DNA from 2 places in the Bradyrhizobium genosp. L genome. Region 1 is predicted to be linked to the other one. Evidence: riboswitches for the same ligand, from Rfam matches in the RefSeq annotation. Region 1 holds a riboswitch; the other holds the start of a gene.
The links. Region 1 has a riboswitch for cobalamin ahead of IC762_RS13525 (DUF1636 family protein). Riboswitches for the same ligand answer to the same signal wherever they lie in the genome.
Positions count from the first base shown of each region.

Region 1 (12,299 bases):
AATCGTCCGAGGTGAACAGGCCGTGCAGATAGCTGCCATGCACACGCCCATCGGAGGAAACAGCACCTTCCGGCGCGCCATCGACGAGCGCGAATGGCTGCGCGCGATCCGGCCCGTCGGTGTGTCCAATGTGGATTTCATAGGCTGAGATCGGCTGATCCGTGGCGGCATGCACGGCCGTGACGCGCGTCAGTGTCTTCTGTTCGGTCATCACGGTGGTGATATCGAGCAGCCCAAGACCTCGGGTCTCGCCGGCGGGACCTTCGATCCCTTGGGGATCGGTAACACTCTGCCCGAGCATCTGATATCCGCCGCACAGGCCGAGCACATGGCCGCCACGGCGATGATGCGCCAGCAGATCGATGTCCCAGCCTTGCGCGCGCAGGAAGGCGAGGTCGCCGCGGGTCGATTTCGAGCCGGGCAGGATGACGAGTTTTGCGTCGCCCGGGATCGCTTCGCCTGCACGCACCATCACGAGATCGACGCCGGGCTCGAGCTTCAGCGGATCGAGATCGTCGAAATTGGCGATCCGCGACAGCGCGAGAAAGGCGATCTTGCACTGTCCAGGCCTGCGCGCCTCGCCGAGCCCGAGCGCATCCTCCGCCGGTAAATCGCCGGCGCGGGCGAACCAGGGCAGCACGCCAAAACCACGCCACGCCGTGCGTGCCTCGATCAGCCGGTAACCGTCATCGAACAGCGTCGGGTCGCCGCGGAATTTATTGATGACAAAACCCTGGATCATCGCGGCATCATCAGGGTCGATCACCGTCTTGATGCCGACGAGTTGCGCGATCACGCCGCCGCGGTCGATGTCGCCGACCAGCACGACGGGGACACCGGCCTTGCGCGCGAAGCCCATATTGGCGATGTCGTTCTTGCGCAGATTGACCTCGGCTGGGCTGCCGGCGCCTTCGACCAGCACGAGATCGGCGCGAGCCTTGAGCCGCGCAAAGCTCTCCTCGACCGCGCCCATCAGCGACGGCTTCATTGCGGCATATTCCCGCGCGCGTGCGGTCGCGATCCGCTTGCCCTGCACGATGATCTGGGCGCCGACGTCGCTCTCCGGCTTCAGCAGCACCGGGTTCATGTCGGTGTGTGGCGCTGCGCCGGCGGCGAGCGCCTGCAGCGCCTGGGCACGTCCGATCTCGCCACCATCGACGGTGACGGCTGCATTGTTCGACATGTTCTGCGGCTTGAACGGCAGCACGCGCAGGCCGCGTCGCGCCGCAGCGCGCGCGAGGCCCGCGACGATCAGCGATTTGCCGACGTCCGAGCCTGCTCCCTGGATCATCAATGCGCGCGCCATGATGATTGTCGTCAGAACTCCACGCCCGGCTGGGCTTTGATGCCGGAGCGGAACGGATGCTTCACCAGCGTCATTTCGGTGACGAGGTCGGCGATCTCGATCAGCTCATCCTTGGCGTTGCGCCCGGTAAGCACGACATGGGTCATCGGCGGCTTCGACGCCTTCAGGAAGTCGACGATTTCTGCGACCGCCAGATAATCGTAGCGCAGTGCGATGTTGATCTCGTCGAGCACGACCATGCGCAGGCTCGGATCGGAGATCAGCTCCTTGGCCTTCTCCCAGCCGGCCCGCGCCGCGGCGATGTCGCGGGCGCGGTCCTGGGTCTCCCAGGTGAAACCTTCGCCCATCGCGTGGAATTGGCAGAGATCGCCGAAATGTTCCGTGAGCAGGCGGCGTTCGCCGGTATCCCAGGCGCCCTTGATGAATTGCACCACGGCGCAGGGGAAGCCATGCGCCACGCAGCGCACGATCATGCCGAACGCAGAGGAGGATTTTCCCTTTCCGGCGCCGGTATGAACGATGATCAGGCCCTTTTCGCCGCTTTTGGTCGCCATGATACGGTCGCGGGCAACCTTGATCCTGGCCATCTTGGCGGTATGGCGCGCACCGAGGGAATCTTCGGTATCGAGGGCCTCGTCGTGCGTCTCGTCTCCCTCAGAGATCATGGCGTTCCTTCGGCTTGACAAGTTCGAGCCACGGACGAATGGTGGGTCCGCGTTGGTTCCTGTCCTACGACAGGCGAAGAGGGAATGCGATAGGCCAAAACCGGAAGGCTAGGCCCGAAGCGCAGCCGCCCCCGCGACCGTGACCGGAGAGAGACCCAAAGCCACTGGTTCCAGCTGGAATCGGGAAGGCGGGGATCGAAGGCGAAAGCCTGCTCCGCAAGCCGGGAGACCTGCCAACGCAGACGTTGAGACCGGCGGACGGGGTGTTCCGCGACGGGGAACGGACCTGTCTCGACCGGTTCGTGTGCCTCATCGCCTCCGCTGTCAATTTAGGATGGGCGATGAGCGTTACACTTCATGTCTGCATCACGTGCAAGGCCGGCCAGACGCTGGCGGAAGGCGAGACCGCGCCCGGCGCGCGCCTGCATGCCGCGCTTGTCGAGGCCGGCATGCCCGACGACGTCGATCTGGTTCCGGTCGAATGCCTGTCCGCCTGCAACCAGGGCTGCTCGGTCGCGCTCAGCGCCCCGGGGCGGTGGTCCTATGTCTATGGACGGCTGTCGGAAGCCAATGCCAAGGACGTCATTGCTGGTGCATCCGCCTATGCCGCTGCGCCCGACGGCATCGTGCCGTGGCGCAGCCGGCCCGAGATCTTCCGCAAGCAGTCGCTTGCCCGTATTCCACCCATCGCCGTCGTGCCTGAGGCCGCTGAATGAACACGCTGACAAAAGTCCCGGTGACGGTCGTGACCGGCTTTCTCGGATCCGGCAAGACGACGCTGATCCAGCATCTGATCCGGAACGCCAACGGCAAGAAGCTCGCGGTGCTGGTCAACGAATTCGGCAGCGAAGGCGTCGATGGCGAGATCCTGAAGTCGTGCGCCGACGATAATTGTCCGACCGAAAACATCGTCGAGCTCGCCAATGGCTGCATCTGCTGCACCGTCGCCGACGATTTCATCCCGGCGATGGAGCAATTGCTGGCGCGCCGCGTGAGGCCCGATCACATCGTGATCGAGACATCCGGGCTCGCACTGCCGAAGCCGCTGTTGAAGGCGTTCGACTGGCCGGAGATCCGGTCGCGGATCACGGTCGATGGCGTGATCGCGCTGGCCGATGCGGCGGCCGTCGCGGCCGGCCGTTTCGCGCCGGATCCTGCCGCGGTGGATGCGCAGCGCGCGGCCGACGACAATATCGACCATGAGACGCCGCTGTCGGAGGTGTTCGAGGATCAGATCGCCTGCGCCGATATCGTGCTGCTGACCAAGGCCGATCTGGCTGGGGCCGACGGGCTCAAGGCTGCCAAAGCGGCGATCGCGGCCGAGATGCCGCGAGAGGTGCCAATGTTGCCCATCATCGATGGTGCGGTCGACGCGCGTGTGATCCTCGGCCTTGGAGCTGCGGCGGAGGACGATCTTGCAGCGCGTCCGTCTCACCATGACGGCGAAGAGGAACACGAGCACGACGATTTCAATTCCGTGGTGATCAATCTCCCCGAAATTGCTGATGTCGACGCGCTGATCGCGTCGATCAAGGGCCTGGCGCGCGAGCAGAACGTGCTGCGCGCCAAAGGCTACATCGCGGTCGAAGGCAAGCCGATGCGTCTGCTGGTGCAGTCGGTCGGCGAGCGGGTGCGGCATCAATTCGACATGCCCTGGGGCACGCGTCCCCGGCAGTCGAAGCTCGTCGTGATCGGCGAGCACGGCGATATCGATGAAGCCGCCATCAAGGCGCGTCTAGGGGTCTGATGCACGTCGTTTTCCGCGAGAGCCGCGGTCTCGAGGAGACCGCGACACCAAGGGACATCGGCCAGGATCCGGCCGATCTCGTGATGCTCTCGTTCTCCGACAGCGACCTGGCGGCGTTCGCGGCCGGCTGGCGGCGTGGCCGGAGCTCGCTGCCGTCGCTGCGGCTTGCCAATCTCGCGGAGCTGCGCCATCCGCTCTCGGTCGACACCTATGTCGAGCGAACCTTGTCGCCGCAGGCGCGCGGCATCCTGGTGCGGCTGATCGGCGGGGAGCCGTATTGGTCATACGGGCTTGCAGCCATGCATCGGCTGGCGAGGGAGCGCGGCATCGCGCTGGTGGTGCTGCCGGCCGACGGCCGCGACGATCCGCGGCTCGATGAATTCTCGACGCTGCCGGTCTCGACGCTGCGGCGGCTGAAGCTGCTGTGCGACAAGGGCGGACCCGTTGCGGCGCAGGCCGTGATCGCGCAACTGGCGCTGGCGTCTGGACTCTATGCCGGGCCAGTCACCGGCGAGATCGATCTCCCCGAGATTGGTTGCTACGATGCACGGCTCGGCGTTGTCGCCGCGCTGCCGGCGCCGGACACACGGCCGCGGGCGCTGGTGACCTTCTATCGCTCCTATCTCACCGCCGGCGATATGGCGCCCGTCGATGCGCTGATCGAAGCGCTGCGGCAGCAGGGCTTTGCTGCGCACGGCGTGTTCGTCACGTCGCTGAAGGCGCCGGGGGTACGGGATTGGCTGCACGAACAATTCGCGCAATGTCCGCCTGCCGCCATCGTCAATGCGACCGCGTTCTCCGCCGTCGGCGATGACGGCACCACGCCGTTCGATGCGGTAGCGTGCCCGGTGTTCCAGGTCGCGTTGTCGACGGCGAAGCGCGAAGACTGGGCGGAGTCGCTGCGCGGTCTCGCACCCGGCGATCTGGCGATGCATGTGGTGCTGCCGGAGGTCGACGGCCGGCTGTTTGCGGGTGTCGTCAGCTTCAAGTCGGCAGCCGAGCGTGATCCCGATCTGCAATTCGCGCATCTGGCACATCGGCCGGACGCCGAGCGGGTCGCCGCCGTGGCCGCGCGCGTCGCGGCCTGGCACCGGCTCGCGACTAAGCCGGCGCATGACAAGCAACTCGCGATCGTGCTGTCGAACTATCCGGGTCGCCCGCACCAGATCGCGCATGCCGTCGGTCTCGATGCGCTCGCCTCGGTCGAGGCTGTGCTCGCCGAGCTTGCCGCCGCCGGTTTCGACGTCGAGGCAGTCGAGATGCTCGGCGATGTTCTCTTGCGCGAGACATTAACATGGAGCGTCGCCGACTATCGCGTGGCGGCTTCCAGCCTGTCGCAGCAGTTGCAAGACGATCTCGCGCGCGCCTGGGGCGCGCCGAAGGATGATCCCGACTGTCGCGACGGCGCGTTTCATTTCGCGGCGATCCGGAGCGGCAAGTCGATCATCGCGGTTCAGCCCGAGCGCGGCGAGATCGGTCACCGCGATGCTGACTATCACGATCTCTCGCGCACGCCGCGCCATGCCTATGTCGCGTTCCATCTGTGGCTCCGGCAGCAGGGCATCGACGCCGTCGTGCACATGGGCGCGCATGGCACGCTCGAATGGCTGCCCGGCAAGTCGGTTGCGCTGTCGGCTTCGTGCTGGCCGGAAGCATTGATCGCCGATCTGCCTGTCATCTATCCCTTCATCGTCAACGATCCCGGCGAGGCGGCACAGGCCAAGCGGCGGATCGGCGCGGTGACGATCGGCCATCTGCCGCCGCCGTTGGCGCAGGCCGCGGTGCCGGAGGGCCTACGCCGGCTCGAACAGTTGCTCGACGAATATTCGACCGCCGACGGGCTCGATCCGGCGCGACGCCAGCGCCTGATCGCGGCGATCCGCGACGAAGCACGGCTGGCCGGGCTGGAAGACGATCTCGGCCTGGCCGCATCGGTCGCTGCGGCGGAGGCCATTCCGCAGATCGACCGCTTCGTCTGCGATCTCAAGGAGAGCCAGTTTGGCGACGGCCTGCATGTGTTCGGGCAGGGCGCTTGCGGCGAAGCCGAGACGCGCGCACTGCTTGACGCGCTCGCTGGACGGCGCGTCGCGCCGGGACCTGCGGGTTCGCCCTATCGTGGGCGGAGCGACGTGCTGCCGACCGGGCGCAATCTGTTTGCCGTCGATCCGCGCGCCGTGCCGACACCGTCGGCGCATGCGCAGGGCGTCAAGCTCGCCGAAGAGCTGCTGCGCCGCCATTTGCAGGACCACGGCGACTGGCCGAAAGGGCTCGTCGTCGACCTCTGGGGCTCCTCGACGATGCGCACGGCCGGGGAGGACTTTGCGATGGCCCTGCATCTTGCCGGTATCGCGCCGCGCTGGGATCACGGTTCGGGCCGGGTGTCGGGTTACGACATCATCGCGCCCGCGGAACTCGGCCGTCCGCGCATCGACGTCACGCTGCGCGTATCGGGCCTGTTCCGCGACGTCTTTTCGGGGCTTGCCCAGTTGTTCGAGGCGGCCGCCGAGGCGCTGTCTGCGCGCAGCGACGAAGCTGATGAGAACCCCTACATGCAGCGGATCGCGCGCGTGTTTGGTCCTCGGCCCGGACACTATGGTGCCGGCATCGCCGCGATACCCGACGAGTTCACGCAGGATTCGCGTGAGGCGGCCGGCGAAGCCTGGCTCTCGGCATCCTCCTGGTCCCTTGCGTCTGACGGCGAGATGCGGCCCGACCGCGCCGGGATTGAAGCACGGCTCGCGACGGCGGACAGTTTTGTGCATACCCAGGATTTGCCGGAGACCGACCTGCTGCTGGCAGCCGACTACGCCGCCCACGAGGCCGGTGTTGCGGCGGCAGCGGCGCGCCTCGGCACCAAGGCGCCATCGCTCTATCACCTCGATTCGACACGGCCGGATCAGCCGCATGCCCGCTCGCTGACCGAGGAGATCTCGCGGGTGGTGCGTGCCCGCGCCGCCAATCCAGCGTGGATCGCGGGCATGATGCGCCACGGCTTTCGTGGCGCCGCGGAGATCACGGCAACGCTCGAGCACATGGCGGCGTTCGCGCATCTTGCCGGCACGGTACCGCCGCATCTGTTCGACCTCTATTACGATGCGACGCTCGGCGACAGCGAGGTTCGCGCCTTCATGGCGCGCGAGAATCCGGCTGCATTGGCCGCGATCGAAACCTGCTTCACCCGGCTGCACGAGGCGTCGCTGTGGAAGACGCGGCGCAATTCGATCGCGGCGGCACTGCAGGAGGCCTCATGAGCGCGGTCGCGATCAAGGGCTGGTGTCCCGGCGCGCTGCGGCCGATGCCGTCGGGCGACGGGCTCGTGGTGCGCATCCGCCCGCGCGGCGGACGGTTGGATGCGGCGCAAGCGGCTGGGATCGCCGACCTTGCGGGACGATACGGCAACGGCCTGATCGATCTGACTAGCCGCGCCAATCTGCAGATCCGCGGTGTCACCGATCAAAGCTTCCCGCCGCTGAGCGATGGCCTCGCACTGCTCGGATTGCTCGACCCGGATGAGCGGACCGAGGCGCGCCGCAACATCCTGGTGACGCCGTTCTGGGCCGACGGCGATGACACCGCGCCGCTCGCGGCCGAACTCGAGCTTGGTCTGGCGAATTTTCCGTTCGACCTTCCGACCAAGTTCGGCTTTGCGATCGACGACGGCCGTGAGCGGGTGCTGGCGGGCAATTCCGCGGATATCAGGATCGAGCGCGACCGCGACGGAAAGCTACTGGTGCGCGCCGATGGCGCGAGGCGCGGCCGTTCAGTCACGCGCAGCGAGGCCGTGCAGGTCGCGCTTGCTTTGGCCGAATGGTTCGTCGCGTCCGACGGCGACAACGGCGAGCGGAAGCGGATGGCAGCCAGTCTGGCCGCCGGTACGCACCAGCCGAAGTCGCTGCAAGGCGATGCCGAGCCCGCGCCACAGGCCGCCGATCCGGTTCCAGGCCTGTGTGCGCTCGGCGCGATCGTTGGGGTCGCGTTCGGGCAATTGCCATACCGGACGCTCAGCCATCTCGCCGCGTCCGCGCAGGCACTGCGCGTGACGCCGTGGCGGATGCTGCTGGCCGAGGGGTTGCGCGAGATGCCCCGCGATGCCGATCTCATCACGCGCGCCGATGATCCGGCGCTCCGCGTCGTTGCCTGCAGTGGCGCGCCGCGCTGCGGTGAGGCGTTTGCCGACACGCGCGCGCTGGCGTCGCGACTGGCGCCGCTCATCCCGCAAGATGCCCGGCTTCACGTCTCCGGCTGCGGCAAAGGCTGCGCGCATGCCGGTCCGGCCGACATCACGCTGGTTGCGACGCGCGAGGGATTTGAACTGATCCGCGGCGGGTCGACCCGCGATGCGCCGGCCATGCGTGGATTGACTGCTGCCGGCCTCATCGCAGATCCTGCCGCGCTGGCGGGAGGCCGCTGATGCCGCACAGCTACGAGACCGACGGTGCGGCGATCTATCGGCAGTCCTTTGCGACCATCCGCGCGGAGGCCGATCTGGCGCGCTTCACACCCGACGAAGAGCCGGTGGTGGTGCGCATGATCCATGCCGCGGGCATGATCGGACTCGAAGCGCAGATTCGCTTTACCCCGGGCATGGCAGCCTTCGCGCGCGCGGCCTTGCAGAACGGCGCGCCGATCCTCTGCGACGCGCGGATGGTGTCGGAGGGAATTACGCGTGCGCGGCTGCCGGCCGGCAACGCCGTGATCTGCACGCTCGGCGATCCCGCGGTGCCTGTGCTTGCGCAATCGATGCGCAACACGCGCTCTGCGGCGGCGCTCGAGCTGTGGCGGCCGCATCTTGACGGTGCGATCGTCGCCGTCGGCAATGCACCGACCGCGCTGTTTCATCTGCTCAACATGCTGGAAGACCGCGACTGCCCGCGGCCGGCGGCGATCATCGGCTGTCCGGTCGGCTTCGTCGGCGCCGCCGAGTCCAAGGCCGCCTTGATGGCCGATCCGCCGGCGCCGGCGCTGACGGTCGCGGGACGTCTCGGCGGTTCGGCGATCACGGTCGCGGCGGTCAATGCGCTCGCGAGCCGGAGCGAATAGGATGGGACGCATCATCTGCTGCGGCCTCGGCCCAGGTGATTCCGACCTGATGAGCGTACGGGCCGATCGCATCGTGCGCGCCGCCAAGCACGTCGCTTATTTCCGCAAGAAGGGCCAGCCGGGACAGGCGCGCCGCATCGTCGAAGGCTTGCTCGCCGCCGATGTCAGCGAATACCCGATGGAATATCCCGTCACAACGGAGATCGCGTTCGACAGCCCCGAATATGCGCGGCTGCTCGGAAGCTTCTATGACGAATGGGCCGAGCGGCTGGCGCGGCTTGCGGGCGCGATCGACGTCATCGTGCTCTGCGAGGGCGATCCCTATTTCTACGGCTCGTTCATGCACCTGCACGCGCGCCTGCAGGGGCGCGTCGCGCTCGAGGTGGTCGCCGGCATTCCGGGCATGGTCGGCTGCTGGAATGCGGTCGGCCAGCCGATTGCGCTCGGCGACGACGTGACGACCGTGCTGATGGGCACGCTGCCGGAAGCCGAGCTCGCCCAGCGGATGCGCACGACAGACGCGCTCGTCGTCATGAAGACCGGGCGTAACCTGCCCAAGATCCGCCGCGCGCTGGCGTCCGCCGGACGGCTCGATGCTGCCTGGCTGGTCGAGCGCGGCACCATGCCGGATCAGCGCGTCGCCCGGCTTGCCGATCTCGGCGACGCCGATGCGCCGTATTTTGCGATCGTGCTGGTGCACGGGCAGGGGCGACGCAGGGAGACGGGCGAATGACGGGCACGCTGGCCATCGCAGGCCTTGGGCCGGGCGATGAGGCGTTGATCACGCCGGAGGTCTCGCGCGCGCTCGCGGCTGCGACCGACATCGTCGGCTATGCGCCCTATGTCGCGCGCGTGCCGCCGCGCGACGGGCTGACGCTGCATCCGTCTGACAATCGCGTCGAGCTGCAGCGTGCCGGCGAGGCGCTGCGGCTGGCCTCGGAAGGGCGGCACGTCGTTGTGGTCTCCTCGGGCGACCCCGGCGTGTTCGCGATGGCGTCGGCGGTGTTCGAAGCGCTTGAACAAACGCCCCAATGGTGCGACCTGCCGATTCGCGTCCTGCCCGGCGTCACGGCCATGCTGGCGGCGGCAGCGAGCGCCGGCGCGCCGCTCGGCCATGATTTCTGCGCGATCAACCTCTCCGACAACCTGAAGCCATGGCCGGTGATCGAGCAGCGGCTGCGGCTCGCAGCGCAAGCCGACTTCGCGATCGCGATGTACAATCCGCGCTCGGCCAGCCGGCCCGACGGCTTCGGTCGCGTGCTCGAGATCCTGCGCGAGGCGGGCTGCGGCGAGCGCATCGTGATCTTCGCGCGCGCGGTCTCGACACGAGAGCAGCGGATCGAGGCGGTCACGCTGCGTGACGCGACCCCCGGGATGGCCGACATGCGGACGCTCGTGATCGTGTGCAATTCGGCGACGCGGCAAGTCGGCCGCTGGGTCTATGCGCCGAGGCAGGTCCGATGACCGAGCCACGCCATCACCTCGGCGACACTCTCGACCCGCGGCCGCGCGGGCAGATGTGGTCGCGCGATGATGATGACGGGAAGGCCCAGCGCGCGGGCCGCATCGATCTTGGCGCGCGCACCCGTTCCGCCGGAATTGCGGGCGACGATCCATTGGATGCCGCGGGTTCGCATCGTCTCCAGTTCACCGGCGAGCGTGAAGGGGCCGCGCGATACGATGACGTCGGCATCCGGCAGGGGCAGCGCGTCCTCCGGCGGATCGACGAACCGCAACGTATAGGCATGCTGCGGCCTGGCGCCGAACGGCGCGAGGTGCTGACGGCCGATCGCGAGGAACACGTGCGCACGCTGATCGGGCAAGGCCGTAACGGCCGACGCGACGTCCGGGACATCGATCCAGACGTCGCCGGATGCCTTGATCCATGGCGCGCGTTCGAGGGCGAGCAGGGGCGTTCCGGTTTCGGCACATGCCGCAATCGCGTTTCGGCTCATCTCGGCGGCGAAGGGATGGGTAGCGTCGATCACATGGGTGATGCGTTCCTCGCGGAGATAGTCGGCAAGACCGCTCACGCCACCGAAGCCGCCGACACGCGTCGGCAGCTTCTGCACGGCGGGTGCGCGGGTCCGGCCGCCATAGGAATACACCGCGTCGATCCCAGCCCGCGCGATGTCTTCCGCGAGCACATTGGCATCGGCTGTTCCGCCCAGGATCAGGGCGCGCATCATGGGTAGTCCCTGGTTGACCATCATCGGCATCGGCGAAGATGGCCTTGCCGGCCTCTCGGACGCAAGCCGAAAGGCACTCCGCGAAGCCGAGACGGTGTTCGGCGGCGGGCGGCATCTTGCGCTCGCTGGCGTCACCGAGCGCGGCCGCGTCTGGCCGGTGCCGTTCGATGCCGATATCGTGCTGAGCTGCCGTGGCCGCCCGACCGTGGTGCTCGCCTCGGGCGATCCGTTTTGGCACGGCGCCGGTGGAAGCCTTGCCGAGAAGCTGCAGGCCGGCGAGTGGATCGCCCATTCCGGACTATCGACATTTTCGCTTGCAGCGGCACGCTTGGGCTGGCGGCTCGAACATGTCGTCTGCCTCGGCCTGCATGCCGCGCCGTTCGAGCGCCTGGTGCCGCATCTGGCGCGCAGTGCGCAGATCATCTGTCTGGTGCGCGATGGCCAGGCGGCCGCCGACCTCGCAAAATGGCTGACGGAGCACGGCTGGGGTGAATCATCGCTGTGGACGCTATCCGCGCTCGGCGGCCCGCGCGAAGCGATCAGCCAGCATCGCGCGGACGGCTACGCGGCCGATCCGAACGACAGGCTTGTGGCCGTTGCGCTGGAGGCGAGGGGTGCGCAGGGAATCGCGCGCAGCTCAGGCCTTCCCGATGCGCTGTTCCTCCATGACGGGCAATTGACCAAGCGACCGATCCGCGCGCTAGCGCTTTCGGCGCTCTCGCCGCGGCCCGGCGAGCGACTGTGGGATGTCGGCGCCGGCTCGGGCTCGATCTCGATCGAATGGGCCTTGTGCGGCGGCGCCGCTGTCGCCATCGAGGTGCGCGGCGATCGCGCGGCGAACATCCGCGGCAATGCCGAGAGTTTTGGGCTGACGCATCGCATCACCGTCATCGAGGGAACGGCGCCGAGAGTTCTCGCCGATCTCGCGACGCCGGATGCCGTGTTCATCGGCGGAGGTCTCGATGTTGTGCTGTTCGAAACCGTGTGGTCGCGGCTTGCGCCGGTCACGCGACTGGTCGCGCATGCGGTGACGCTGGAAACCGAGGCACTCCTCTCCGATCTGCATCGGCGCCACGGCGGCGAACTGATGCGCCTGGAGATCGCCCACGCCGATGAATTGGGCCGCTACCGGTCGTGGAAGGCGTCGCGGCCGGTCGTGCAGTGGAGTGTGGTCCGATGAAGGTCGCCGGCCTGGGGTTCCGGCGCGAGGCCAGCCTTGGCTCGCTGCGCGATGCGCTTGACGCAGCCGGTGGTCCCGACGGCCTTGCGGCGGTCGTCACGGTGAGTGACAAGGCGGATGCGGCAGTGTTGAAGTCCCTTGCGCAAGAGCTGGGATTGCCGATCAGGGGCAT
Region 1 covers NZ_CP061378.1:2,913,161-2,925,459, forward strand. Annotated here, with positions in the region: gene IC762_RS13515 (cobyric acid synthase) at 1-1,306, opposite strand, end outside; gene cobO (cob(I)yrinic acid a,c-diamide adenosyltransferase) at 1,318-1,971, opposite strand; cobalamin riboswitch at 2,008-2,223, shown strand; gene IC762_RS13525 (DUF1636 family protein) at 2,313-2,687, shown strand; gene cobW (cobalamin biosynthesis protein CobW) at 2,684-3,718, shown strand; gene cobN (cobaltochelatase subunit CobN) at 3,718-6,969, shown strand; gene cobG (precorrin-3B synthase) at 6,966-8,129, shown strand; gene IC762_RS13545 (precorrin-8X methylmutase) at 8,129-8,758, shown strand; gene IC762_RS13550 (precorrin-2 C(20)-methyltransferase) at 8,760-9,491, shown strand; gene cobJ (precorrin-3B C(17)-methyltransferase) at 9,488-10,222, shown strand; gene IC762_RS13560 (cobalt-precorrin-6A reductase) at 10,198-10,947, opposite strand; gene cbiE (precorrin-6y C5,15-methyltransferase (decarboxylating) subunit CbiE) at 10,946-12,127, shown strand; gene IC762_RS13570 (cobalamin biosynthesis protein) at 12,124-12,299, shown strand, end outside.

Region 2 (12,299 bases), 3.7 Mb from region 1:
GACACGCCCACCTCGACCAGGCGATCGAGAAACGGCAGGTTCAACTGATGGAATCGCGGCAGCATCGGGCGGTTCTTGTCATTGCCGGCGCAGCTATCGATCAGGATCGTATGATGCGGCGTCGTCAGCACCCAGGTGTGGATGCTCGCAATGAACCGGCCCTGCGCCGCATCGAAGCATCGCGGAATCATCAACGACCTGTGCTGCTCCAGCACCGCCGGGTCCCAGTCCGGAAACAGGAAGTCGGGCGTGAAGCCGGGCCCGCGCATCTCGACGACCTGGCGGATCGATATGTTGCCGACGGCATGAATCGTCATGACAAAAGACCTTGTGGGCGCCGGGAGAGCACCGGCACGGCTTGCGCTTTTGCGGCATCGCATGCGATAATTGAAATCGATAGATCGAATAGGAGGCATAATCCATATGGATATCAGGGGTCACGACCTGCCCCTGCTGGTGTCGCTCCGCACGATGCTGGACGAGCGAAACATCACGCGCGCGGCGATCCGGCTCGGCGTCAGCCAGCCGGCGCTATCGGCCCAGCTGGCGAGGTTGCGCGACCTGTTCGGCGATCAATTGCTGACGCCGGCGGCATCGGGAAAGGGCATGGTGCTGACCCCGCGCGGCCATGCGCTCAAGGAGCCGTTGCGGCTGGCGTTGCAGCGTCTCGGAGATGTCGTGAGCCAGCCGGCCGCCTTCGATCCCGCAACATCGGAGCGCACCTTCACGGTCGGCGCCAACGACAATGCGACCGCGATCATCGGAGCGCGGCTTGTCGCATCCGTGCGCCGTCGCGGCTTGCCGGGCATTCGGCTTGCCTTTCGGTCGATCGATCCGGCCAAGCTGACCGATCGGCTTGAAACGGGTGAGATCGACGTGGCGCTGGTGTCGAAACACGCCGTGCCGAACAACATGCCCAGCCACGCCCTGCTCGAGGAAACCTTCATGATGGCCCAGCGCAAGGACCATCCGCGCGGCGTGCGGCCACCGTCCTTGAAGGACTATGTTCGACTGGATCATGTGATCGTCTCGGGCGATGGCGGCGGCTTCAGCAGTTTCGTCGACGACATCCTGGCAACGCGCGGCCTGACCCGCCACGTCGCCGTTTCAGTCCAGCACTACAGCGTGGTCCCGCTGTTGCTGCAATCCACCGACCTGGTCTGCACCCTGCCGCTGCGATTCCTCAATCGCTATCGAGGCAGTCTCCGCGCGCTGCGCCTGCCATTCGACACCAGGCCGTTCACGCTGCACGCGACGTGGCACGCCAGATTCGACAACGACCCCGGTCATGAATGGCTGCGCCAGCAGTTGAAGGACTGCGCGAAGGATTAGCCGAGCCAGCTCAAATATTTTTGCGAGGACGCGGAACTTAAACCATCGCGTGTGGATTGAAGCATCTGCCCTGAAGCCGCGCAATCGCCGGTTGGAACCGGGCCGGCATCGACGCCACAGTGCAGCCGTGATTGGACGCGAAGAAGTTCTCTGACGAAGAAAAATTTATCCGCTGTCGACGCGATCTCTTCGCTTCGCATTTCGATCGCCGAACACACCATCCAATTGATCGCACGACAGGTTTGATCGCTCGGCCCGCGCTGCGTCGAAGTGCCGCAAATTTCTGTCATGTGCCTGTTAGAAACCTGCCAGAACTCGGCAACAATGCGCGGGTAGCCTCCCACCATCGAATAAAGATTTGCCGACCACCGCGGTCGCAAGGAGTCGACTGACGCCAAGCTTGGCGTCGGCGCGCTCCTGCGCGGCTGGCGGCGACGTATTGGCAGGGTGGCGTGCCGCGACGATTCTCTACGATCTCCTGTGTCATCGTCGCATCCTGCCTCGGGCTTGCCGCGAGCGGCATGACCGCCTGGCTCGGCGCAGCCGTTCTGCAAGATGCGCCAGCATCACAGCACGACGTTTGCGCGCGGCCGGAGCCCGGCACCGCGATCGTGGAACCAACCGAATTGCGCAGCCGCGACGGCGTGCTCGAAACCGATCTCAGCGTTCACGACGAGAAGCTGCCGGATGGAACCAGCCGTTACTGCTACCTGACATCTGACGGTGAGCCGTCGCCAACCTTGCGCGTGAAGCCCGGCGATCAACTCGTCATCCATTTCAAGAACGACCTCGTCGATCTCGATACGGCGACGCCCGCGATCGACCGTCCGCTCACCAATGCGCCGATCTGCACGACAGCGAAACCTGTCGACGCTTGCGCAAGCGGCGCGATGACGCCGGTCTCGACCAATCTGCACTTCCACGGGCTCAGCGTGCCGCCGGTCTGCCATCAGGACGACGTGCTGAAGACCTCGATCCAGCCCGACGATGCGCCGTTCGAGTATCGCTTGCGGATTCCGGACGACGCGCCGCCCGGCCTCTATTGGTATCACCCGCATCTGCACGGCTTCAGCAAGACGCAGGTGCTCGGAGGCGCTTCCGGCGCGCTGATCATCGAGGGCATCGAGCGCGCCGATCCGTCACTCGCCGGCTTGCCCGAGCGCGTGCTGGTGATCCGCGACCAGGACCTCGTCAATCCGGATGCGCAGCCGTCGAAATCCGAGCCGGTCATGACCAAGAGCCAGCTCGACAATGACGGCGACGTCGCCAATTCCGGCACCGGCTTCGGCAAGCCCTCGAAGGATCTCTCGGTCAACTTCGTGCCGGTGCCCTATCCGAACTATCTGCCGGCGACGCTGGCGATGAAGCCGGGCGAGCGGCAGCTCTGGCGCGTGCTGAACGCCTCCGCGATCACCTATCTCAACCTCGCGCTGTTGTTCGGCCGCGCGCCGCAGCAGATCGGCATCGTCGGGCTCGATGGGGTGCCGCTGCGGTTTGCGGGCAGCCCGTCGCCGCCGGTGCAATGGGTCAGCCATATCGGCCTGCCGCCGGGCTCGCGCGCCGAGTTCATCGTCGAAGGACCGCCGGCCGGCGTGCCTGCGCTGCTGGTGACGCGCGCGGTCGACACCGGGCCTGCCGGCGAGAACGATCCGAACCGCGCGCTGCTCGCGATCACGGCCTCGCCGGATGCGAGCGAGCCGCCGGCCGCGCTGCCCGCCCATGCCGAGCCGCTGCCGCCCGCGACGCAGCCGTGGGTCGGAAACGTTGCGCCGGTGCGGGTGCGAAAACTGTTCTTCTCCGAGCGACCGGAGAATCCGGACGATCCGAACAGTCCGACGAAATTCTTCCTCACCAACGACGGCGAGACGCCAAAACCGTTCGATCCGCAGTCCGACGTCCCCGACATCACCGTGCGGCAGGGCGACGTCGAGGACTGGATCATCGAAAACCGCTCGACCGAGCTGCACGATTTCCACATCCACCAGCTGCACTTCCAGCTGCTCGACTGGTCCGGCATCGCGGTCAATGAGCCGTTCCTGCGCGATACCGTCAACGTGCCCTACTACAACAACCGGATGCTGAAATATCCGACCGTGCGCCTGCGCATGGATTTTCGCGATCCCAACATCGTCGGCACCTTCGTCTACCACTGCCACGTCCTCGAGCATGAGGACGGCGGCATGATGGGACGGATCAGGGTCATGCCGCGCGACACCGCAAGTTCGACCAAGCCGCTCAACCAGCAAAAAGGAGAGCTATGATGCACGACAGGCACAGATCACGTTGGCTGCAGGGTTGCCGCCTCACCCTCAGCGCGCTTGCGCTGGGTCAGTTCACCGCCGGTCCGGTCCTCGCGCAGGATTGGGACCACCATGGCGGGCATGAGACCCGGACGCCGATCAAGCACGTCATCGTCATCATCGGCGAGAACCGCAGCTTCGATCACGTGTTCGCAACCTACGTGCCGGAGCGGCGCGAGGAGAGCGTGATGAACCTGCTCTCGCAGGGCATCGTCAAGCTCGACGCCAACAAGAACGCGCTGCCCGGACCGAACTTCGAGAAGGCGCATCAGCTCGCCGCGACCGATACCGGCGCAACCGATGCGTTCCTGCTCAGCCCGCCGAAGCAGACTTTCCCCAAGGACCAATTGCCGGCTCCGCTGGTCGGCGGCCCCAAGGTCTCCTACATCCCGAACAAATGCGGCACGTCGCCGATCACGACCTGCGAGGCCTCGCTCGCGCTGGCACAGCAGTCGGAATCCGGCCTGCCCTCCGATTACTACCAGTACCTCTTGACCGGCGGCACCAATCAGACCTCGGCGACCCCCGACGCGCGTATCACGAACGTCAGCGCGCTGCCGGCCGGTCCGTTCCAGCTCACCAACGGCGAGGCAATGCCCTACGACGCCTACGCGGCGAGCCCGGTGCATCGCTTCTATCAGATGTGGCAGCAGCTGAACTGCAACCACTCGGCCGCCAGCCGCGACAATCCGTCGGGCTGCGGCGCCAATCTGTTCGCCTGGGTCGAAGTGACCGTCGGTGCCGGCACCAACGGCGCGACGCAGCCCGCGAACTTCTCCACGGAGTATTCACCGACTGCGTCGACCACGGGTGAAGGTTCGACGGCGCTCGGCTTCTACAACGTGCAGAAGGGCGACGTGCCCTACTTCAGCTCGCTGGCGCAGAAATACGCGATGAGCGACAACTTCCACCAGTCGGTCAACGGCGGCACCGGTGCCAACCACATCATGTTCGGCCACGCCGACATGCTGTATTTCAGCGACACCTACGGCAACGCCGCGGTTCCGCCGAACGGCCAGCAGGTGTTCAGTGGCACGCCCGACGCCGGCATCGTGCATATGATCGAGAATCCGAATCCGGCCACCGGCACCAACAACTGGTACACCGAGGACGGCTATGGCGCCGGCGGCAATGGCGGCTATCCGCCGCCCTACGCGACCAACCCGGTCTCCGGCGGCGGCTCCTACAGCGACTGTTCGGATCAGACCCAGCCCGGCGTCAAGCCGATCACGGACTATCTGAGCAAGCTCCGGATCAATCCGAATTGCGAACCCGGCCACTATTATCTCTTGAACAACTACAACCCGGGTTATTTCGGCAACGGCAAGAACGCCTACACCGACCACAATCCGTCCAACACGCCGTTCACGATCCCGCCCTCGACCCGCAAGAGCATCGGCGACAGCCTGAACGACCGCAACATCTCCTGGAAGTATTACGGCGACCAGTGGAACAACTACGTCAACGATCCGTACCAGCTCAACTGGGGTGCGGCCGGACCGACCGCCGACGAGTATTGCAACATCTGCAACCCGTTCCAGTACGACACGTCGATCATGTCGCATCCGGAGCAGGTCGCGGCTCACATCAAGGACTCGGTGGACCTGTATTCGGATATCTCCAAGCACTCGCTGCCGGCGGTGTCGATCGTGAAGCCGAGCGGCTACACCGACGGTCATCCGTCGTCCTCCAAGCTCAACCTGTTCGAAGGCTTCACCAAGAAGATCGTCGACCAGGTCGAAGCCTCCGACTACGCCAAGGATACGGCGATCTTCATCACCTTCGACGAAGGTGGCGGCTACTTCGACTCCGGCTATGTGCAGCCGCTCGACTATTTCGGCGACGGCACCCGTATTCCGCTGATCGTGGTGTCGCCGCTGGCGCGGCAGGGCCACATCTCGCATGAATATGCCGATCACGTCTCGATCATCAAATTCATCGAGCGCAATTGGGACCTGCAGCCGATCACCCATCGCAGCCGCGACAACTACCCGAACCCGGTGACCGCCTCGGGCAATCCCTACGTTCCGGTCAACAGTCCGGCGCTCAGCGACCTCTTCGACTTCTTCGACTTCGACGGCGGCGGCCACCACGGCGGTGGCGGCGGCTGGGACCACGACGGCGGCTGGAATCACTGATCGCTTCTACTGATCGCGCCTCACGACAACGCAAAGGACCGCCGGCCCGAAAGGCCGGCGGTTTTCGTTTACGTGAGGCGCGCGTAAGCGGACTTGCGCCGCAGCCTGCGCCAGCCGATCACGATGCCGCTGATGGAAACGACGGTGCCGACCGCCGACAGCAGCCAGACCACGATGTCGCGCGAGGGCACGTAACGCAGCAGCAGCGGGAAATCCAGGCTGTGCAGCGCGTTGAACCACCACCGATAGGCGCGGCGGCTGTCGTCGGAACGTTCGAGGAACTCGGCCGTGACGGGCGAGATATGCAGCCAGGTGCGGGCGGGTTCGTCGAAACCGATCCGCAGCACCGGAAACTCGCGTTCGTGATGCAGCGTGTACCAATAGGCATCGGGTTCATCGAGCCGGCGCGAGAACGCCATCGGCGCCTCGGGCATGGCTCGGCGCGCGGCCGCAATGATCTCATCTTGCGATAGCGTTGTCGGGGCACCGGTGACGGGGTCGGCGAGGCTTCGATGGCCATCCCTGTCGTCGAGCACCATCAGCCTGTGGCCGCCGATCCAGACGAAGCGGGCCTCGACCGTCGGTATCGACGGTGTCGACTGAAAATCCGCAACGACGTCCGGCCTGTCGTGGCCGCCGTAATTGACCGCGATCTCGCGGCTGAGGCCGCGGCCCGAGAACGCGCCACCGGGATTGAGCGACAGCCAGCCGCTGAGCATCCAGGTGAACACGAAGACGCCGCCGATCAGGCCGGCGACGTGATGCCAGGCCATCCAGCCGCGATACGGCGAGATCGTGCCGCGCGCATAACGACGCGTCAGCCGCAGCCGCAGGATGCCGATCCAGAACCCGGTGACCGCGACCACCAGGCAGACGCCGGAGATCCACAGTACGACATCCCGCCACAGCGGACCATCCTTGCGCAGCACGGTCGGATAGATCCAGTGCGGGATCGCGCCGAGCCAGTTCCAGACCCGCTCCTGCCTGTTGGTGTCGAGCGCGATCTCGCCGCTGCGCGACGAGACGTAAAGCTCGGTGCCGTCAGGATCGCCGAGCGCAATCAGATAGAGCGGCCGCAGGGGATCGAAGCGCGCCGTCACCGACCATTGATCGCGCGTCACGCTGTCGAGCAGATGCGGCTGCACCGCGTGCGGATGATGGCCGGCAACGGCAAGCGCCTGCTCCGTCGTGATCCCGTCGATGATGCGGCCGTCCACAGCGGAGATGGTGACGGCAGCGCCCTTCCAGCCGGCCACGCGATACACCGGGACATCGTCCATCATCGAGAGCCTGATGTCGCGGGGATACTGCTCCATACCCGCGATCGCCATCGCGCGGTCCGGCGCGATCCGCACCTTGCTCCAGGCGACGACAGGGAGCGCGGCGAGGCGCTCCTTGTCGGTGAGCTGCGGAAAGGCCACGTACATCATGACGAGGCCGGAGACGAACCACATCGCAAACAGCAGGCAGGTTGCAATGCCGATCCAGCGATGGATGACATAGAGCCATCGCCGTCCACGCCGGATCAGTGCGTTGCGCATGGTCAGAACTTCACGTTGACGGAGAGTTCAGCGGTGCGCGGCATGCCGAGCAGCCATTGCCCGGCATAGGGCGACGTCACGGCGTAGACCTTGTCGAACAGGTTGTACACGCGGAACGCAACCGTAGTGCGGTCATCCGGCTTCCACCTGACACCGCCATTGACCAGATTGTAGCCCGGCCGCAGCTGGGTATTGGCGAGATCGGAGTACATCTGGCCGACGATCTGCACGCCGCCATAGACCGACCAGTTGGGCGCGAAGTCCCAGGTCACCCAGACGTTCGAGACCTGCTGCGGAACGTTGATCGGGACATTGCCGGTATAGCTGACGAGCTGGCCGCTAACCGCCTGGACGTTGTTGTCGTATTTGGCGCGCAGCAGCGCGAGGTTGGCGTCAACCCGCCAACCGTAGTCCAGGGCGAGCCCGACCGACGCCTCGACGCCACGCGATGATTGCTGGCCGACCTGCAATGCCGGGCCGGTGGGTGCGTTGGGATCCGCAATGAGCAAGTTGTTCTTGACGATCTCGTACCCGGCCAGTGTCCACTCGCCACGGCCGCCCCAGAACGATTGCTTTACCCCAATCTCGGTCTGCTTACCGGTCGACAGCTGGAAGGTTCTTTGCGAAGCCGCCAGCGAGATGATGTTGGTGACGGGATCGACGCCAACAGCATATTGACCGTAGAGCGAAAGGTCCTTGATCGGTTGATACACGACGCCGGCGCGCCAGCTCGTGCCCGACAGCGTCGTATCAAAGCTGTTTGAAGGCGTCTTGTAGTCCGTGCGGTCCACTTCCGGGCGATCGTACCTGACGCCCGACACCAGCGACAACTGATTGGTCAGCGACAGCCGATCCTCGGCAAACAGCGAGTACTGATTGACGATCGCGTTGAACCCGGGCGTGGTCGGAGACGATGTGAAGAAGAACGATCCAGGATCAAACCCATAGGGACTGACCGAGGATGAGGTAGGAATCGGCGGAACGTTTGAATTGTTGGTGTGGAAGAACTCGATGTGGTTGACGTCGAAGCCGGATACAAACTGGTTCTCTAGTCCGAAGATGTGGCCGCTGAACGTCGTGTCCATCCGATCGCCGGCCTGCTTCTGATCGTGGAAGATTTCGAGATAGCTCGCGCGGTCGATCAGTTGCGTCTTCGGATTGAAGGTATAGCTCTCGATGTCGCGCCAATGCCGCTCGCTGGTCAGGTAGTAGAGCGTATTGTTGACCTTGACGCCGTCGGCCGCATCCCACTCGGTCTTCACCTGAGTCCAGCTATCCTCGTAGTGAATCGTGCTGTCTGATGCGTTGTAGTTCTTGAAACGCAGCGCGTCCAGGATCGTGCCGTTGACCAACGGCGTGCCGAAGTAGCGCGACGGGTAGCGGTTGCCGTAGTCTTCGGAGAGGGTGACGGCGAAGCTTTCAGAGACCTGCGCCCGCACCGCGGCTGAGACCACGAGATTGGACGTCTTGTCGCGATCGACCCAACCATCGGACATGTTGCCCGTGGCCGTTGCACGATACGAGATGTTCGGATTGATCGGACCGCCGCTGTCCACCGACAGCCGCCGCGTCATGTTGCTGTCCACGGACACCTCAGCGTCGTTGTAAGGCGTCTCGAGCGGCTTCTTCGGAATCACGTTGATCACACCGCCGATCGCGCCTTCACCATACAGCACCGAGGCCGGACCGCGCAGCACCTCGATGCGGTCCGCCGACCAGGTGTCGTACGGAAATGTCACCGTGCCGGAGCCGACATAGAAACGTGTGCCGTCATAGAGCGTCATCACCGAATTGCTGCCGGCAAAGCCGCGGTCGCTGAAGGACAAAGCGCCATTGCCGGGCGCCGACAGGGCGGTGAAGCCGACCGCGTTCTGGATCACGGCGTCGGTCACGTTGTGCTGGCCGCGTTCGGCGATGGTTTGCGAGGTGATGATCTCGACACTGGCCGGGGTCTGCAGCGGCGTCAGATTGAGGCGGCTGCCGGTGCCTTGCGGCTTGGTAGCGTTGAGCGTCGGCGAGGCCGATCCGGACGACGCCGAGGATTGCGGCGCACCGCCCGGCGCCGCCGTGGCGGCCGGTCGCGGCCGTGAGCGTGCGGCGACGGCGGAGCGGCTTGGTGCGACACGTTGCGGCTTGACCGCCGCAGGCGGCGAGACCTGGATCGGATCGAGCCTGGTCGATGACGCGGTTTGAGCGAACGCGCCGGCGGGCAACAGCGATGACAATGAGCAAACGAGGCCGAGGCGCCATTGGCGCGCGACGGACGAGGATGAGGACATGACAAGAGGACTCGCGGTAACGTGGCACGTCACCGCGAACGCGGACTGGCGCATTGCCGAACAGGCCATGCCCCGATCCCACCAGGACGCCCCCGCCCGATGTGCTCGCGTGTGACCACGACTGACGGCAGGTCTCCTGGCTCACGGGTCGTCGCCTGTCGCCGCCTTCCCGGGCCGAATGACCCAGTGGCTAATTGACGAAAGGCTCGCCGTTTACAGTTGCGGGGACAGCTGCGGCGTTGGGTTGCCCCGCACCGCATTCCCTTTTGATCCCCCGAGGGGGAACCGTCGCTTGAAACGATAGGAGGTGCTATCCCGGCTGTCAATTCGGCGTGACCATCGCGCACATCGTTTGCGAGATGGTGCGGCTGCGACGACACACGGTGCTTACCTCACGTCATGATCCGCGACGCAGCCTTGCATGATCGCAGCGATCTCGTCGCGCGACAGCGCACCCATTTCCGCGATGAACACGATCCGCGTCCGCGGCACACCCGGCGTCGACACGCCACCCGCGGCCAAGGTCGCGCGGCCGCCGGCGAGTTGAAACACCGTCAGCCGCCCGGGCTGCTCGACCGTCTCGAACAGGCCCTTGGCGCGCGCGAGCTTCGGCGCCAGTCGGCCGATCGCCTGCTGCAATCGCGGCAGCCGCACCGGCCACTCCGACGTCCAGCTCAGCGTCTCGAATCGATCAGTCGCGGGCCGGCGCGGTCCCGGCTCGCGGGGCTCCGGCATGTGACCGGGATCCGCCGGGAATAGCAGCTCGGTCGGTAGCTCGCCATGCAGCGCATCGACGACCACCGCCGCCGGACGCACCGCCCGCACAGCGTCGCGCATCGCGATGCGCGTGGCGTCGTCAGCCAAATCCACCTTGCTCAGCGCCACCACGTCGGCCGCGCGCAATTGCGAACGCAGCAGCGCGTCGTTCAACGCGGCGACGGGCTGGGTTGCATCGACCACGCACAGCACGGTCTCAAGCGGCGCTTCCTTCCAGATCACCGGGTCCATCAAATTGCGCACGATGTCGGAGGGATCGGCGACACCGCTGGTCTCGATCACGATGAATTCGGGACGCGGGTCGCGCCGCAGCAGCGTGGCGAGGGTGCGGATCAGATCGCCCTCCAGCGTGCAGCAGATGCAGCCATTGCTCAAGCTGACGACGCCGTCGCTGGCGCCGGCGATCAGCTCGGCATCGATATTGATGGCGCCGAAATCGTTGACCACGGCGGCGATCCGTTTTCCTTCGGCGTGCGCCAGCAGATGATTCACGACCGTGGTCTTGCCCGCCCCGAGAAAGCCTGCCACCAGCAGGATCGGGACTTGCAGGACCTGGACCGGCACGATCAGCTCGCGACCACGGGCCGGCGCACCGGCCGGCCGGGCCGCGCCGCCACATCGAGCACGCCGTCCGATATCAGCGGCTGGCCGCTGACCACGAGATGCCGCACGCCCTCGGCCGGACGGTTCATCGCCGAGAAGGTGGCGCGGTCGGAAAGCGTCTCGAAGTCGAACACCACCACATCGGCATCGGCGCCTGGCTGCAGCCGCCCCTTGCTGCGCATCGCCGGCGTGCTCGCCGCCAGGATTTCCGCCGGGATCAGCGCGCATTTGCGGATGCCCTCGAGCAGCGAGACTTTCCGGCGCTCGCGCACCCATTCGCGGATGAATCGGGTGAAGCAGCCCGCCGAGCGCGGATGCGAGGTGGCATCGTCAGGCAGCGGCCAGGCATCGCCGGTGTATGGCTTGCCGTTCGACAGCGTCCACGGCATCGCGTCGGACGCGATCGCGCCACCCGGATACAGCACCGCCATATCGAGCAGATCGCGATGATGCGCGTTGTTTTCGATATCGAGCACGTGCCACAGCACCAGCGTGGACGGCTCCTCCGCCTGCGCCGCCAGCAATTCCTCGCGGCTGCCGAAGCGGTGCCCGTCGGTCACGCGCTGCACCGAATCATAGCCAAGGCCGTTGCGTTCCTCGAACTGCGGATCGCTGAAGAAAGTCGCCGCCAGCACCGTCGAGCCGGTGCCGTAGGGATAGGCCTCCACCGTGATCGGCAGACCCTGCGCCTGGGCTTTCGCGATCAGCGCAACACAGCGCTCGATATCGGTCTTGCTCGACGAATTGAAATGGCAGATGTGCATATGCGCGCCGGTGGCGCCGGCATAGCCGATCAGGCGGATATAGGCTTCCGCCGCGCTCTCCGGATCGATCCGCGACATATAGGCGACATGGGTGAAGGTCGGCACCGCATGCTGAGCGGCGAGCTGGCACACCGCGGTCAGTTCCTGCACGCCGGCGCCCGGCGCATAGGCGTTGAGGATGCCGACGCCGATGCCGCCCTCGTTCAGGCCGTTGCCGAGCCGCTCGAGGATACCGCCGACTTCGCCGTCGGTCGCGACATTGTCGATCCAGCGGCGATCGCGCATCGCGGCGCCGAACGATTCGAGCGAGCTTTCCGCGTTCGAGCCGGTCATGGCGCCGATCCGCGCGAAGGCCCAGTTGGCGGCGGCGCCGTAGTTCAGCACGCGGCCCTTGTCGGCCTGGCGCTTGTACCAGGATGCGACCGGCAGCACGCCGGCCTCGAGATCGAGCGTCGTCGTCACGCCGTCGAAGGCCTGCATGCGGTCGGCGGGGATGGTCTGGCCATGGGCGTGCAGGTCGATGAAGCCCGGCGCCACCACGAGCCCGGTCGCGTCGATCTGCCGC
Region 2 covers NZ_CP061378.1:6,655,437-6,667,735, forward strand. Annotated here, with positions in the region: gene IC762_RS31740 (MBL fold metallo-hydrolase) at 1-317, opposite strand, end outside; gene IC762_RS31745 (LysR family transcriptional regulator) at 424-1,332, shown strand; gene IC762_RS31750 (hypothetical protein) at 1,329-1,679, opposite strand; gene IC762_RS31755 (multicopper oxidase family protein) at 1,785-3,593, shown strand; gene IC762_RS31760 (alkaline phosphatase family protein) at 3,593-5,770, shown strand; gene IC762_RS31765 (PepSY domain-containing protein) at 5,839-7,311, opposite strand; gene IC762_RS31770 (TonB-dependent receptor) at 7,314-9,590, opposite strand; cobalamin riboswitch at 9,700-9,895, opposite strand; gene IC762_RS31775 (CobW family GTP-binding protein) at 9,978-10,916, opposite strand; gene IC762_RS31780 (amidohydrolase family protein) at 10,934-12,299, opposite strand, start outside.
Region 2: linked by a shared signal. The riboswitch ahead of IC762_RS31770 (TonB-dependent receptor) and the one ahead of IC762_RS13525 (DUF1636 family protein) in region 1 are both predicted to bind cobalamin.